DNA from 4 places in the Nitrincola iocasae genome. Region 2 is predicted to be linked to each of the others. Evidence: predicted binding sites of a transcription regulator. Region 2 holds the regulator's gene; each other region holds the start of a gene.
What was found. The regulator FliA, encoded in region 2, starts transcription of late flagellar genes. The targets are predictions, from matches to a motif close to CTAAAGTTNNNNNNNNNNCNGCCGATA.
Positions count from the first base shown of each region.

Region 1 (3,130 bases), 1.4 Mb from region 2:
AGAACAAAATCCCGTCTATCAACAGCTATTTACTGAGGTCTATGGTAACGATATTTTTAACAATGCCGACTCTGCCTATAGAGCAGCGGCTGATGCGATTGCCAGCTTTGAGCAGACCTCAATGTTCGCCCCTTTTGATTCAAAATATGACCGTTATCTGCGAGGCGAGGTTAGCCTGACACCCGAAGAAGATTTGGGGATGACCCTGTTCTTTTCGCAGCAGTTTACTAATTGCAATCTATGTCATCAGTTGCAGTCTTTGCCGGGTAGCGAGCAGGAAACCTTCAGTAATTATGAGTTCCATAATATTGGCGTTCCTGAAAATACGGCTTTGCGAGCATTAAATGCGGTGCAAACACCGGATGAAGGGCTTTTGGCGCATCCGGAGGTGACAGATCCACAGCAGCGGGGTAAGTTCAAAACACCAACATTGCGTAATGTGGCAGTAACAGCACCCTATATGCACAATGGGGTTTTCAAAGATCTGCGTACGGTGGTGTTGTTCTATAACAAGCACAACAGCCGTAAGGTGTCCATGCAGATTAATCCGGAAACCGGTGAGCCTTGGCAAGAGCCTGAAATAGCTGAAAATATCTCTCTGGAAGAGCTGGAAACGGGCCCCGGACTGGATGATCGGCGTATAGATGCTTTAGTGGCGTTTCTGGAAACCCTGACGGATCAGCGTTATGAACATTTATTGGCCTCCCCGCAGGGACTCGAACCCCGATCTGACCCTTAGGAGGGGTCCGTTCTATCCGGTTGAACTACAGGGAGAAGGCGCGGCGGGTATTGTACTGAGAATCGGGGTGGCTGACCAGTGTGTGAGGGGTTAGGCTTTACCTATACTACGTTGCGCTGCGTAATTGCCTTTGCTGCCAGCCGGATCATAAAGCACATTGGAGCCTTGCTGTCCTTGTAATAGGGCCAGTAGCTGGTCAACGTTTTGCTTGCTGCGGGATAGAATCTGTTCGTTACGTTTGCTGGTTGCGCGAACGTTATGGAGCTGTTGCTTTAGTTGCAGCCAATCAGCTAAAACAGCTTCACGCAGGGAGGCAGGAAACTCAGCGGAAAAGCTCTCAAAACCGGCCTCAGAAGGCGAGAAGCCTGCCAGTGTTAATGTCTGATTGCGTTCGCGAATATTGTTTTCAATCTTGAGCAGTATGTCATGCTTATTGCGGGTAGTTTGCTTTAGTCCTTCAAGATCACGCTGTTCCAGTACCGCGTGCTCTTGCTCAAGAATTTCTTGGAGCGAACTGAAAAGCAAACAACCCTGATGAGTCAGGGTTGCAAACTGTTCATAGAGATTTGTAGGCATAGAGTTGATCAACTAAAAAGTTTTTCGAACTGTAATAGTTTATCGGCAACGCGTTCATTGCTGATATTGTAGCTACCATCTGCAATAGCGGCTTTTATCTCAGCCACTTTTTCGGCATTAAAATCCGAGCTGTCATCAGCCTGTAATCTGGCGGACTGCAGAGCCTGTGCTGCATCACTAAGACGAACAGTATCCGCTTTAGATGCGTGTGTATTGTCAGCATTACCCTTGTTTTCGGGCTTGGCAGATGTTTGTTCTGCCTGTTTGCCGCGGGCGGCTGTCGTCTGGTTTGAGGACAGGCCGTTCAGTTCAATAGCCATCCTGAATCACCTCGTAATCTGGTTATGCTGTAGTTATCGGTCAGCCGTTTATTTTCTTTAATGTTTCTTTAATGTTTTTTTAATATTTTTGCGGCTGCACAGCATGAATTCACACAGTATAGCAAAAACAGGCTATTAAGGTACCTGAACAACACCTGGGGCAGTGATGACTGCACGTATCTCTATGCCGGTTTGTTCGTTTTTGACGCGTATTTGCTCGCCTGTCAGGCCATCCTCCAGCGCTATGCCTGAGGTTCTGATAACCAGCGATCCGCGCCTGGACTCAAGTGATACCTGATCGCCCCGGGATACAGCCAGTGCACGTTCAATCATGCGCGACGAGATAACCTCGTCGCTGCCCATTGGGCGCCTGACCTGCTTACCGACAACATCCTGCTCGCGAGTGAAATAATCACCATTCATGCGTATCACATTCTGCTCGACTAAGCGTATGTCAGAAGGTGCTATGCGGCTGTTGCGAGATAAGGGGCGACTTGTCACAATGACATCAACGAGTTGGCTTACTTGGGCGGTAACAAACAAGCTCCAGAAAGAGGGAGTGTGGCAGGTTACTTTCGCTGTAACCCGCTGACCACTGTTAAACGGTAGGCTGATTTCGAGTGGTGCCTGGCAGCGGGGCAGGTCCAGAGCAGGATTTACAGGATTAATTGTTGCTTCAATCCGGCTTTCTGGTAATCGTGTGTTAAACTCATGAATGAGGGTGTCATGAACCTGTTGTTCGATATCTTCAGGCAGCATTCTAGCGTTAGCCGCAGTTGCAGCCAAAAAATTAACCAAAAACAATGCAACTAGTGTTAAATTAACAGTATTCACGCGTTTCCTGTTCCATCGGGGAGATGCAACTCTGTTTAAGTAGGCTTGAGGTTTATTGAATCATGTCAGGTATATTGGATAGTGTAAACCTTCGGACACAGATGGTCGGTCAGAACCGTCTTGAGCTTCTGTTATTTGGTCTTGAAACCTCGCAGCGTTATGGCATTAACGTGTTCAAAGTGCGTGAGGTTTTACAGTGTCCGGAACTCACCGAAGTGCCCCGAAAAACCTCGGTTATCAAAGGTATGGCACACATACGTGGCGAGACCATACCCGTACTCGATTTGTCTGAAGCTATCGGTCGACCGCCAGTGCCAGCGGAAGAGGAGCGTAGCTGCTTTTTGATTGTTGCTGAGTACAACAAGCGCACTCTGGCCTTTCTGGTTCGAAAGGTCGACCGCATTCTGAATACCAACTGGGATCAGATTATGGCTCCCCCTGCTGAAATTGGGTCAGATAATTACCTGACAGCGGTGTTTGAATTTGAAGGAAAACTCATCGAAATTATTGATGTTGAGCAAATTTTGGCTGATATCTACCCCGCCTCAACCGATGTCAGTGGTGATATTGCCACTAAAGAAATGAAAACCAAGGCCGAGCAGTACCGGGTTATGATTTGTGATGACTCTCAGGTTGCCCGTAATCAAATGATTCGAAGTCT
Region 1 is NZ_CP044222.1:3,325,767-3,328,896, reverse strand. It holds gene F5I99_RS15350 (cytochrome-c peroxidase) at 1-739, shown strand, start outside; tRNA gene F5I99_RS15345 (tRNA-Arg) at 699-774, opposite strand; gene flgN (flagellar protein FlgN) at 830-1,315, opposite strand; gene flgM (flagellar biosynthesis anti-sigma factor FlgM) at 1,324-1,635, opposite strand; gene flgA (flagellar basal body P-ring formation chaperone FlgA) at 1,771-2,469, opposite strand; gene F5I99_RS15325 (chemotaxis protein CheV) at 2,532-3,130, shown strand, end outside.
Region 1: the regulator FliA is predicted to act here: its motif matches at 1,670-1,696, upstream of flgM (flagellar biosynthesis anti-sigma factor FlgM).

Region 2 (3,130 bases):
CTGTGAATCTGTCTGCTGCGTTGAGCGAAATGGGGCAGCGTGTTGTGTTGATGGATGCCGACCTGGGGCTCGCTAATGTGGATGTGCTGTTGGGGCTGCGAGTTAAAAAGAATATTACCGATGTACTTGAGGGGCGTTGCTCACTCGCTGATGTATTAGTTAAGGTGGATAAGAACATGTCTATCGTACCAGCATCTTCAGGTACTCAAGCTATGACGGCTTTGTCAGAGCATCAGCATGCTGAGCTAATACATGCATTTAATGATATCGCTGAGCTGATGGATATTCTGATTATAGATACAGCTGCTGGTATATCAGAGTCGGTGGTTAGTTTTGTTAAGGCGGCTCAGGAAGTGTTGGTGGTTGTTTGTGATGAGCCTACGTCAATTACCGATGCGTATGCTTTAATTAAGATGTTGAACCGTGATCATAAGATGACGCACTTTCGGATACTGGCCAATATGGTCCATTCTGAAACCGAGGGGCGTAATATGTTTAATAAAATACTCACAGTAACTGACAGGTTTTTGGATGTAACGCTTCAATACGTTGGATCAATACCTTATGATGATGCAGTTCGTAAAGCAGTGCAGAAGCAAACACCTGTTTTAAAAGCATTTTCAGGAAGTAAAGCATCTGCAGCTTATCGGCAGTTAGCCAATAAAGTAGAAAACTGGCCGGTTTTAAAAACGCCGCGTGGCCACTTGGAATTTTTTGTTGAGCAGTTGGTCAAGCGACATTAACTGAATACCGGAAACCTGAGCTGTATGTATAACCAGCTTCAATTTAAAACCAGTAATGAGCTGCTGGAACAATATAGCCCGTTGGTGAAGCGCATTGCCCAGCATCTTCTGGCCAGGTTGCCATCCAGTGTTGTGCTGGATGATTTGGTGCAGGCTGGTATGATCGGTTTGCTGGAAGCCTCAAGAAAATTTGATCCGGGTAAAGGGGCGAGTTTTGAAACCTATGCCGGTATCCGCATTCGAGGATCTATTATTGATGAGGTTCGTCGTGGTGACTGGACGCCGCGATCGGTTCATCGCAACGGACGCCGTGTCAGTGAGGCTATTCGGGTTGTAGAGTTACGAACCGGGCGGGACGCATCGGATGCTGATGTGGCAGCAGAGCTGGATATAACCGTTGCTGCTTATCATGCTTTATTGCAGGATTCACTGGATAGTCGACTTTTTAGTATTGATGAGCTGAGTCATGATGAAGACGATTCAGTGGGGATGCAGTTTGAAGGTGATGATCCTGGACCGGATGAGTCATTTCAGAGTGCGTCATTTCGTCAGGCACTTGCCGACGCTATCGGTACATTGCCTGAACGTGAAAAACTGGTCATGGCGCTCTACTATGATGAAGAACTTAATTTGAAAGAGATTGGTAGTGTTCTGGGTGTCAGTGAGTCAAGGGTCAGTCAGATACATACCCAAGCCGCACTGCGGTTAAGGGGGCGGTTACGTGATTGGCAGTGATTTTTGTTTGTTATCCGTGTCGGGCCTGTCTAGTATAGGTTTAGCACGCTTATCTTTTACTGTAGAAAGCCGGGGGGGCAGTGTCTTGTGAAAAAAGACATCAGGATTCTTGTTGTGGATGATTTTTCCACTATGAGGCGAATAATCAAAAACTTGCTGCGAGATCTAGGCTTTACCAATGTGGAAGAGGCTGATGATGGCAAAACAGCTTTGCCGATTCTTAAGCAAGGCCGTATCGAGTTTCTGATCACTGACTGGAATATGCCAGGCATGACTGGTATCGATCTGCTGAAAGAGGTTCGTGCTGATCCAGAACTCTCACATATACCTGTGCTTATGGTTACGGCCGAGGCTAAACGTGAGCAGATCATCGCCGCTGCTCAAGCAGGTGTGAATGGTTATGTGATCAAGCCCTTTACGGCTGTCGTTCTCAAAGAAAAAATCGAAAAAATATTTGAACGTATCACCTGAAGTCGCTGGCAAGAGATGGAATAATGAAAAAAAAGATAGCCACACTGGAATACGATGGTCTCGAGGACCTGCTTGGGCAGATGGCCCGAGAGTTGGTTGAGACGATTGAGCAGGGTGATCTCAGCCATGCTATGGAGCTGATAAATGATCTCCAGGAAGCTCGGCATCAGGTTTTTTATAATGAAGTTGGCCATCTGACACGTGGGCTTCATGAGGCTATTAAAGCCTTCTCTTCCGATATTGATGACAAAATTCCATCAACAGATGTGAGTAATCTGCCAGCCATGACAGATGCATCTGATCGTCTCGCTTATGTTATAGAGCTGACAGATAAAAGCTCACATGAAACCATGGATCGAGTAGATCGTTCGCTGAGTCTGGTGGATCGCCTGGATGGGCAGTCTGAGCGCTTTCGTGATTTGCTGATGTTGGTAGGCCAGTTAGAGGGTGATTTCAAAGCCCTGGATGGGGTCTATGATCGTACCTGTGATGTCAAAAATGAGTCCGAAAAAACAATTGCAGAACTGCGCGCTACCCTGACTGACATTCTGGTTTCCCAGAGCGTTCAGGATATAACCGGTCAGTTGATTCGACGCGTTATCACCTTGATGACGCAGGTTGAATCACAGCTGGTTAAACTAATGGATATGGCTGCCAAGGTTGAGCGTCTAACCGGTATCGAGATGCCTCATGGAGATGATTCCAGTGAGGATCAGGATGCGATACGTGCTCAGGGACCGCAGCTTAAAAAGAAAGAAGCCGGTGCAGTCAGTAGTCAGGATGATGTGGATGAACTGCTCTCGAGCCTTGGGTTTTGATTAGGAGATCTCTATGAGTTTGGATGTTGATCAGGAAATTCTTGAAGATTTCCTAGTAGAGGCAGGAGAGATACTTGAGCTTCTGTCAGAGCAGTTGGTCGAACTAGAGCAGCGTCCTGATGATCGGGACTTGCTGAATGCGATCTTTCGCGGCTTTCATACGGTCAAGGGGGGGGCCGGTTTTTTACAGCTTGATACCATGGTGGATTGTTGCCACAAAGCTGAAAACCTTTTCGACCAGCTGCGTAACGGCGAACTGACTATTTCCCCGTCACTTATGGATGTGGTACTCCAGGCTTTGGATTCGGTCAATTTGATGTTCGAGCAGGTGCGTGGTGGCAAAGAGCCAGAAGCGGCGCCACA
Region 2 is NZ_CP044222.1:552,458-555,587, forward strand. It holds gene F5I99_RS02610 (MinD/ParA family protein) at 1-743, shown strand, start outside; gene F5I99_RS02615 (RNA polymerase sigma factor FliA) at 768-1,478, shown strand; gene cheY (chemotaxis response regulator CheY) at 1,578-1,949, shown strand; gene F5I99_RS02625 (protein phosphatase CheZ) at 1,973-2,767, shown strand; gene F5I99_RS02630 (chemotaxis protein CheA) at 2,781-3,130, shown strand, end outside.

Region 3 (3,130 bases), 1.5 Mb from region 2:
CGGGTTGGGTAATCTGCAGGCGTAACAGTCCCTGGTCATTGCGGCTGACTTCAACCTGTTGGCCTGCCTGTATAGGGCGAGGGCTGACCAGATCGATAGCCTGTCCGGCTACCAGAACACGCACCGGATACCCTTGTGGTCTGGAGGCTGTTTCGGCCTGGCCGAGCGCATTGACTAAGGGGGTGGTAGGTGTGGTGAGTGGTGGGGCCGTGGCGGCTTGTGGAGCGCCAGAAGCGGGAGGTGCTGACGATTGACCGGGTGTTGTTGTCGCTGGAGGTAGAGGGGCTGGTTGAACATTGGCTTGTGTCGGCTGCTGTCCACTAGTCTGAAGCGGGAGTGGTTGGCTGGTTATAGTCGCTGCCAATGCATTTGCACCCGCTACTGCAGCTGGTAATGCAGCCGCTGGAGAGGTTGGCGAGCCGAATGTTGCCGCAGCCGATGCTGCTGTAGCGGCTGCCGTTGCGGCGCTGCCAGCGGGTGCTGATGTGCCAGGTGCTGTGTTGCTGGCCGAGGTATTACTGCTGGCACTGGATGCGGGAGCTGTCGTTGCTGGTACGGTGCTGGTCGCGGACGCGCTGCTGGCTGGGGTAGCACTGGTAGCCGTTGCCGGTGTAGCTGTGGCCGGTGTGGTGCTGGCGGGGCTGCCGCTGGTTGTGGGTGCTGTAGTTGCGGGCGCCGTGTTGGTCGGGTTACCGCTAGTACTGGGTGTCGCTGCAGCCGGAGATGTGTTACCGCCACTCCCCGGTGTTGCCGTGGCGGGTGTGCTGCCTGGCAGTGGTGCTGTTTGCGCTGCAACAGCGGGCTGTGAAATGACCACCCCGCGAACCGGTTGATTTAAAGGTAGACTGTTGGCCTGGCTGAGTGATCCGGCGGTGATACGCAGCAAAAAAGCTTCAGCCGCCGCTCTGGCCTGGGCCGGTGCATTCTGGGCATTGCCAGCCCCCGATTGCCCGGGCATTTGTGCTGCAGAAGATTGCCCTGTGTTGATTGGCAGACGCAGTTGTAGATTACCTTCCGTGTCACGGCTGAGGATAACCTGACTGCCTTGAGGTAATGGGCGCTGGGTAGTCAGTTCCAGGGTTCGATTGCCGCTTTGCAACTGGACAGTGAACTGTCCAGGCTGTGCCGGATTCTGTGATACACGCTGAACGGTCGCACTGGCTTCCTTGCCGGCAGGCAGCATTCGGGCAATATCTGTCCCTCGACCAGTTTGACTGGCTTCATTGCTGACATGGTTAGCACGTATGTTCAGGTATGATTGCACAGTCTTCCCCGGTAAACCTCTAACATGACTGACTCTAACAGTTTATAATAATAGTTATGTTTATATCGGCGGTAATACAGATTTTTTCAGTGTTATTGCTGATTCAGTATATTTTTCATGACAGGGTGATTTGTGGCTGACCCGCTTCTTCAGGTGGTAGACCTCTTCTGCGAACGTGATGACCGAGTTTTGTTCGATGGATTATGCTTCAGTGTGTTTCCTGGCGAAATCTTGCAGGTCGAAGGTCAGAATGGTAGTGGCAAGACAACACTGTTGCGTATTCTGAGTGGTCTGTCACGGCATTATGAAGGGCAGATCCTTTGGCGTGGTGAGCCGGTTGCCCGGCAGGTAGACGCATTTCGGCGTCAACTCTTGTATTTCGGTCATCAGCCAGGTGTTAAAGCGATACTGACAGCGGAAGAGAATTTGCGCTGGTACGCGGCATTGGATCCAGGTATTGATCTACAGCAAATCACTCCGGCGCTTGATGCGGTAGGCTTGAAAGGGTTTGAAGATATACCCTGTCACATGCTCTCGGCCGGACAGAATCGACGGGTCAACCTGGCTCGCTTATACCTCAGTCGGGCACCTTTGTGGATTTTGGATGAGCCTTTTACGGCAATCGATAAAAAAGGGGTTGCTGCAAAAGAAGCACTGCTGGTAGAACATGCAGCGCGGGGTGGCACAGTGATGCTGACCACTCACCATGAGCTGGATTTGAGTCGGCATGTTCGTCGTATCAATCTGGATGAATTGTCGGGAACTAAATGCGCATGATAGACACAAATCCTCAGCGATTGGCTGCATTACAAACTGACAGTGAAACTGATTACAGCCTGGCAAAAATTTTTTTCGCTACGTTAAAGCGTGAGATGCAACTGGCATTGCGCCGACGCAGTGATCTGGTTAATCCACTGATCTTTTTTTTGATGGTCGCTACGCTGTTTCCGCTGGGAGTCAGTCCTGAGCCGACCTTGCTGGCAATATTGGCCCCTGGTGTGGTTTGGGTGGCGGCTTTACTGGCAACCTTGCTGGCGATGGATAGTCTGTTTCGTTCAGATTTTGAAGATGGATCGCTTGAACAGATATTGTTAAGCCCGCAACCTTTGTTTGTCGTGGTGTTAGGTAAAGTATTGGCGCATTGGATGATGACCGGTTTGCCGCTCACATTGATGGCGCCTTTATTGGGTGTGATGCTGTTTTTGCCGGCAGAGGGAATGCAGGGGTTAATGCTGAGTCTGCTGATCGGCACTCCGACTTTGAGTCTGGTGGGAGCAATAGGGGCGGCGCTAACAGTGGCTTTGCGTAAAGGTGGTGTGTTGATTTCATTGCTGGTGCTGCCCTTGTATATACCGGTACTAATCTTTGGTACGGCGGCTGTTGAGGCTGCCTTGACGGGTCTGCCGGTCGGTGGGCATCTGGCTTTACTGGGCGCGTTGCTGGCACTGGGGTTGGCTTTAGCGCCACTGGCCATTGCAGCTGCATTACGAATTTCGGTGAGTGGATAAAGAGAAAATTATGGCAGGAAAAAACCTGATGCCGCGCTGGTTTTATCAGTTGGCTTCACCACGCTGGTGTTACCAGATTACCGGAAAGCTATTACCGGGGTTTGCAATCGCTGCAGTCATACTGATTGTGGGCGGAGTGATCTGGGGGCTGGCCTTTGCGCCACCGGATTATCAGCAGGGTAATAGTTTCCGGATTATCTATTTACATGTGCCGACCGCTTACATGGCGCAGTCCACTTATATGACGATGGCGATTGCCGGAGCTATAGGTCTGATCTGGAAAATGAAGGTGGCTGATATGGTCGCCAAATCCTGTGCACCTATCGGGGCTTCATTAGCTGTGTTGGCACTGATTACT
Region 3 is NZ_CP044222.1:3,139,182-3,142,311, reverse strand. It holds gene fliK (flagellar hook-length control protein FliK) at 1-1,264, opposite strand, end outside; gene ccmA (cytochrome c biogenesis heme-transporting ATPase CcmA) at 1,397-2,041, shown strand; gene ccmB (heme exporter protein CcmB) at 2,038-2,772, shown strand; gene F5I99_RS14435 (heme ABC transporter permease) at 2,783-3,130, shown strand, end outside.
Region 3: the regulator FliA is predicted to act here: its motif matches at 1,328-1,354, upstream of fliK (flagellar hook-length control protein FliK).

Region 4 (3,130 bases), 1.4 Mb from region 2:
CACACCAGTAGCATCACCAAATTTAATCTGCGAAACATCACCTTCCAAGCGTAAGTAATTGCCTTCGAGAGTTGCAGTCACACCAGTATCACTAGATACCGCGTTAATGTTGGTAACCAGCGCATCAATATCTGCACCTGAGTTGATAATTTCACCATTAAGGTGAAAATCAGCTGCAGCATGCGCACCGGTTTTGGCACTCACATCGATTTCAACTGAACTAAAGGCGGTCGCTTTAACAGCGGTTTCACTGCTAACTGCATTGATAGCATTAACAGTATCCTGAAGCGTAGCGCCATCACCGGCACCCACTTTGACACCATTGATGGTGACATCACCAGATGCCAGCGTACCAGCGCCGGCTGCAGCACCTTCAATGACACCCGGATCATTATTCTCACGGTAACCGAATGCAGCCAAGGTCGCGGTATCACCCACAGAGCCTCGCTCTACAATAACCGCTTCGCCATCATCAGAGGTCAAGGTAATTGATGCGGTTGCATCAGCCAAAGTACCCGTGGCTCCAACGACATCGGTCATAGTGATGCCAGCAACATTCTCAGCACTAATGGTAAGTTTACCATCGTCGCCAACAGATGCCGCCAGGAGACCACCGCCTTCTTCGTTTATCTTAGCAACCAGGCCTTCCATATCTTCTGTGCCGGTTACACTAACTGCAGCGGTAGTACCATCCAGCTTGTTCAGCGTGATAGTCAGTGTATCTGTACCTTCAACCAGCACACCTGTGCCCGCAGAGGTGGCAGTTGTTTCAGCGTAGGTGCTGGCTGTAACACCGCGTACATTGGTGTTGATTTTTTCAATCAAATCCCCGAATTCATCTGTACCACCAGTCCAGGTCTCACCAGTAGCCAGAATAGATTGTCCGTTGATATTGATAGAGTCTTTAGTGAGTGCGGTGGTATCGGCAACCAAGGTTGTTGCTGCACCCATTACATCAGCACTGGTAGACCCCATACCGAGAGTTTTAGCATCCATTTTACCTATGCTGAACTCAATAGTCTGGTTCGCTTCAGAACCCACCTGTAGAGCAGTTTTACCCAAAGATCCATCCAGAATATTCTGACCATTGAAAGAGGTGGTTTCAGCGATACGATCCAACTCGGAGACCAGCTGTTTAACCTCGGCATTCAATGTAGAACGGTTACCTTCAGAGTAGGTTCCGTTGGCAGACTGGATGGACAGTTCACGCATACGCTGCAGAATGTTGGTAGACTCTTCCAGTGCGCCTTCAGCGGTCTGGATCATGGAGATACCATCATTGGCGTTACGAACAGCCTGGTCCAGGCCTCGGATCTGTGAACTCATGCGGTTAGAAATTGCCAGACCGGCCGCATCATCTTTAGCACCGTTGATGCGTTTACCACTGGTCAAGCGTTCCATCGCTGATTGCTGAGCACTCTGTGATTTAGACAGTTGATTCTGCGCATTCAGCGACATAATGTTTGAATTAATTACCATAGACATGACTGTATCTCCTGAGTTAAGAGCAGTGGTAACATGCCACTGATTCTATAAACGTTCCGCTTCAGCTTTATGCCTTTGCAGCGTCTGATAGTGTTATCGCCCGACTCTGACTGTTCTTTAGTATTTTTTTAACAAGTTTTTAATTGAGCCAAAATTTATGAAGCCTTTAGCGCAATTAGCCCAAGAACTCTGCCAACTCACTGATGCCGCCGTGAACTGCTGTAAAAACGAAGACTGGCAAAAGCTGGAGCTGTATCAGGAACAACGCGCCGTTGTTCTGCAGCAACTAAGAGAGCTGGTTGAACAACAACCCCGTCTGGATGAGCAAACTGCGGCAGAATTCCAAGAGGCTATGCTATCTACCCGTGCAGCGGATCAAATGATTCAGGCGCGGGTTAAGCAGGTACGCCAGATCCTGCTGGATGAAAACTCTGATCTGCTGAAAACACGCAAGGCCAGCCGCGTGTATCAACAGAATGATTGAGTGTTAGCGTAAATAATCGAAGAGGCTCAGGTTCTGCACCCGTGAAAAAGTGGCCTGTGCCGCCTGCAGCCCCAACTCAGTCAGCTTGAACTGACTGAGCGCTTCAGCGTAATCCAGATCCTGGATAGACGATAAGGCACTCTTGGTAAACAACTTAAAGTCGCCATTGGACTCAGCCACACTGTCCAGCGCATTTAAACGCGATCCCAACAGGGTTCGTGATTCGATATTACGACTGGCCGCTGCCTCAAAATCCTCCAAAGCACGCGCAATATTTTCGCTGAATTCTGACTGGGTAGTCGGCGTAAGCGGCTGCTCCAGCAAATCGGCAAGATCCATGGCTATATCCAGCAGGTTTTTCTGCTGATCCGTAACCCGTATTTCCGTAGCGGCTTGTGGCTGATTCGAAAGATCAATCGTCAAGCGTTCACCCTGAGTGATCTCACTGGGTATAAAGGTTAAGCTAATTCCACTGGGCGTGCCAACGGGCGCCTCCAGATTAAGAACAAACTCTGTGTTATCGGCAAAATTCAAACCAGCGGGTGTGTAGGCCACACCATCCACCAGCACTTCGCCTGAAGCAGGATCAAACTCTACCTCCACGTCAGTAACACTGCCGTTATTCATCAGAGTAAGTACTTGAGCACTATCCGCCAGACTCACAGCACTGACATTTGACAGCGGCGGTAACGGTGAACCTGCCAATGAGGGCTGCAGCGTATATGCCTGACCCGTTGCGGGTGTATCCAGTTGTAACTCATAGCCACCGACCGTAATCGGCTGCCCATCAGTATACGGAAAGCTCGTCTGCCCACCCAAACTGATCGGATCACCATCACTATCGGTCAAGGTATAGCTACCGGTTGTGGTTGCAGGTAGCGGATCCTTGGAGAAGGCCAAGGTGATATCACCATACAACTCAGCAAAAGTCTTAGCAACCTGCTGATCTACTAAATTAATTTCACTAATACCCATGACTTCAGGCTGGGCGTTGAACGTCAAATCCTGTGTTTGTGGCACATTGATTTCGGCATTTAGTCCTTCATAACTAAAGCTGTAAGGAAACTCAGTGGTTTCTCCAATCGATTGATCCACCAGTATTTCGCCACCACTATCGCGCAGACGCACACCATAACTCTCAGGCGTATTGGGCTCCAGATA
Region 4 is NZ_CP044222.1:3,310,320-3,313,449, forward strand. It holds gene F5I99_RS15255 (flagellin N-terminal helical domain-containing protein) at 1-1,485, opposite strand, end outside; gene F5I99_RS15260 (hypothetical protein) at 1,643-1,969, shown strand; gene flgL (flagellar hook-associated protein FlgL) at 1,973-3,130, opposite strand, start outside.
Region 4: the regulator FliA is predicted to act here: its motif matches at 1,580-1,606, upstream of F5I99_RS15255 (flagellin N-terminal helical domain-containing protein).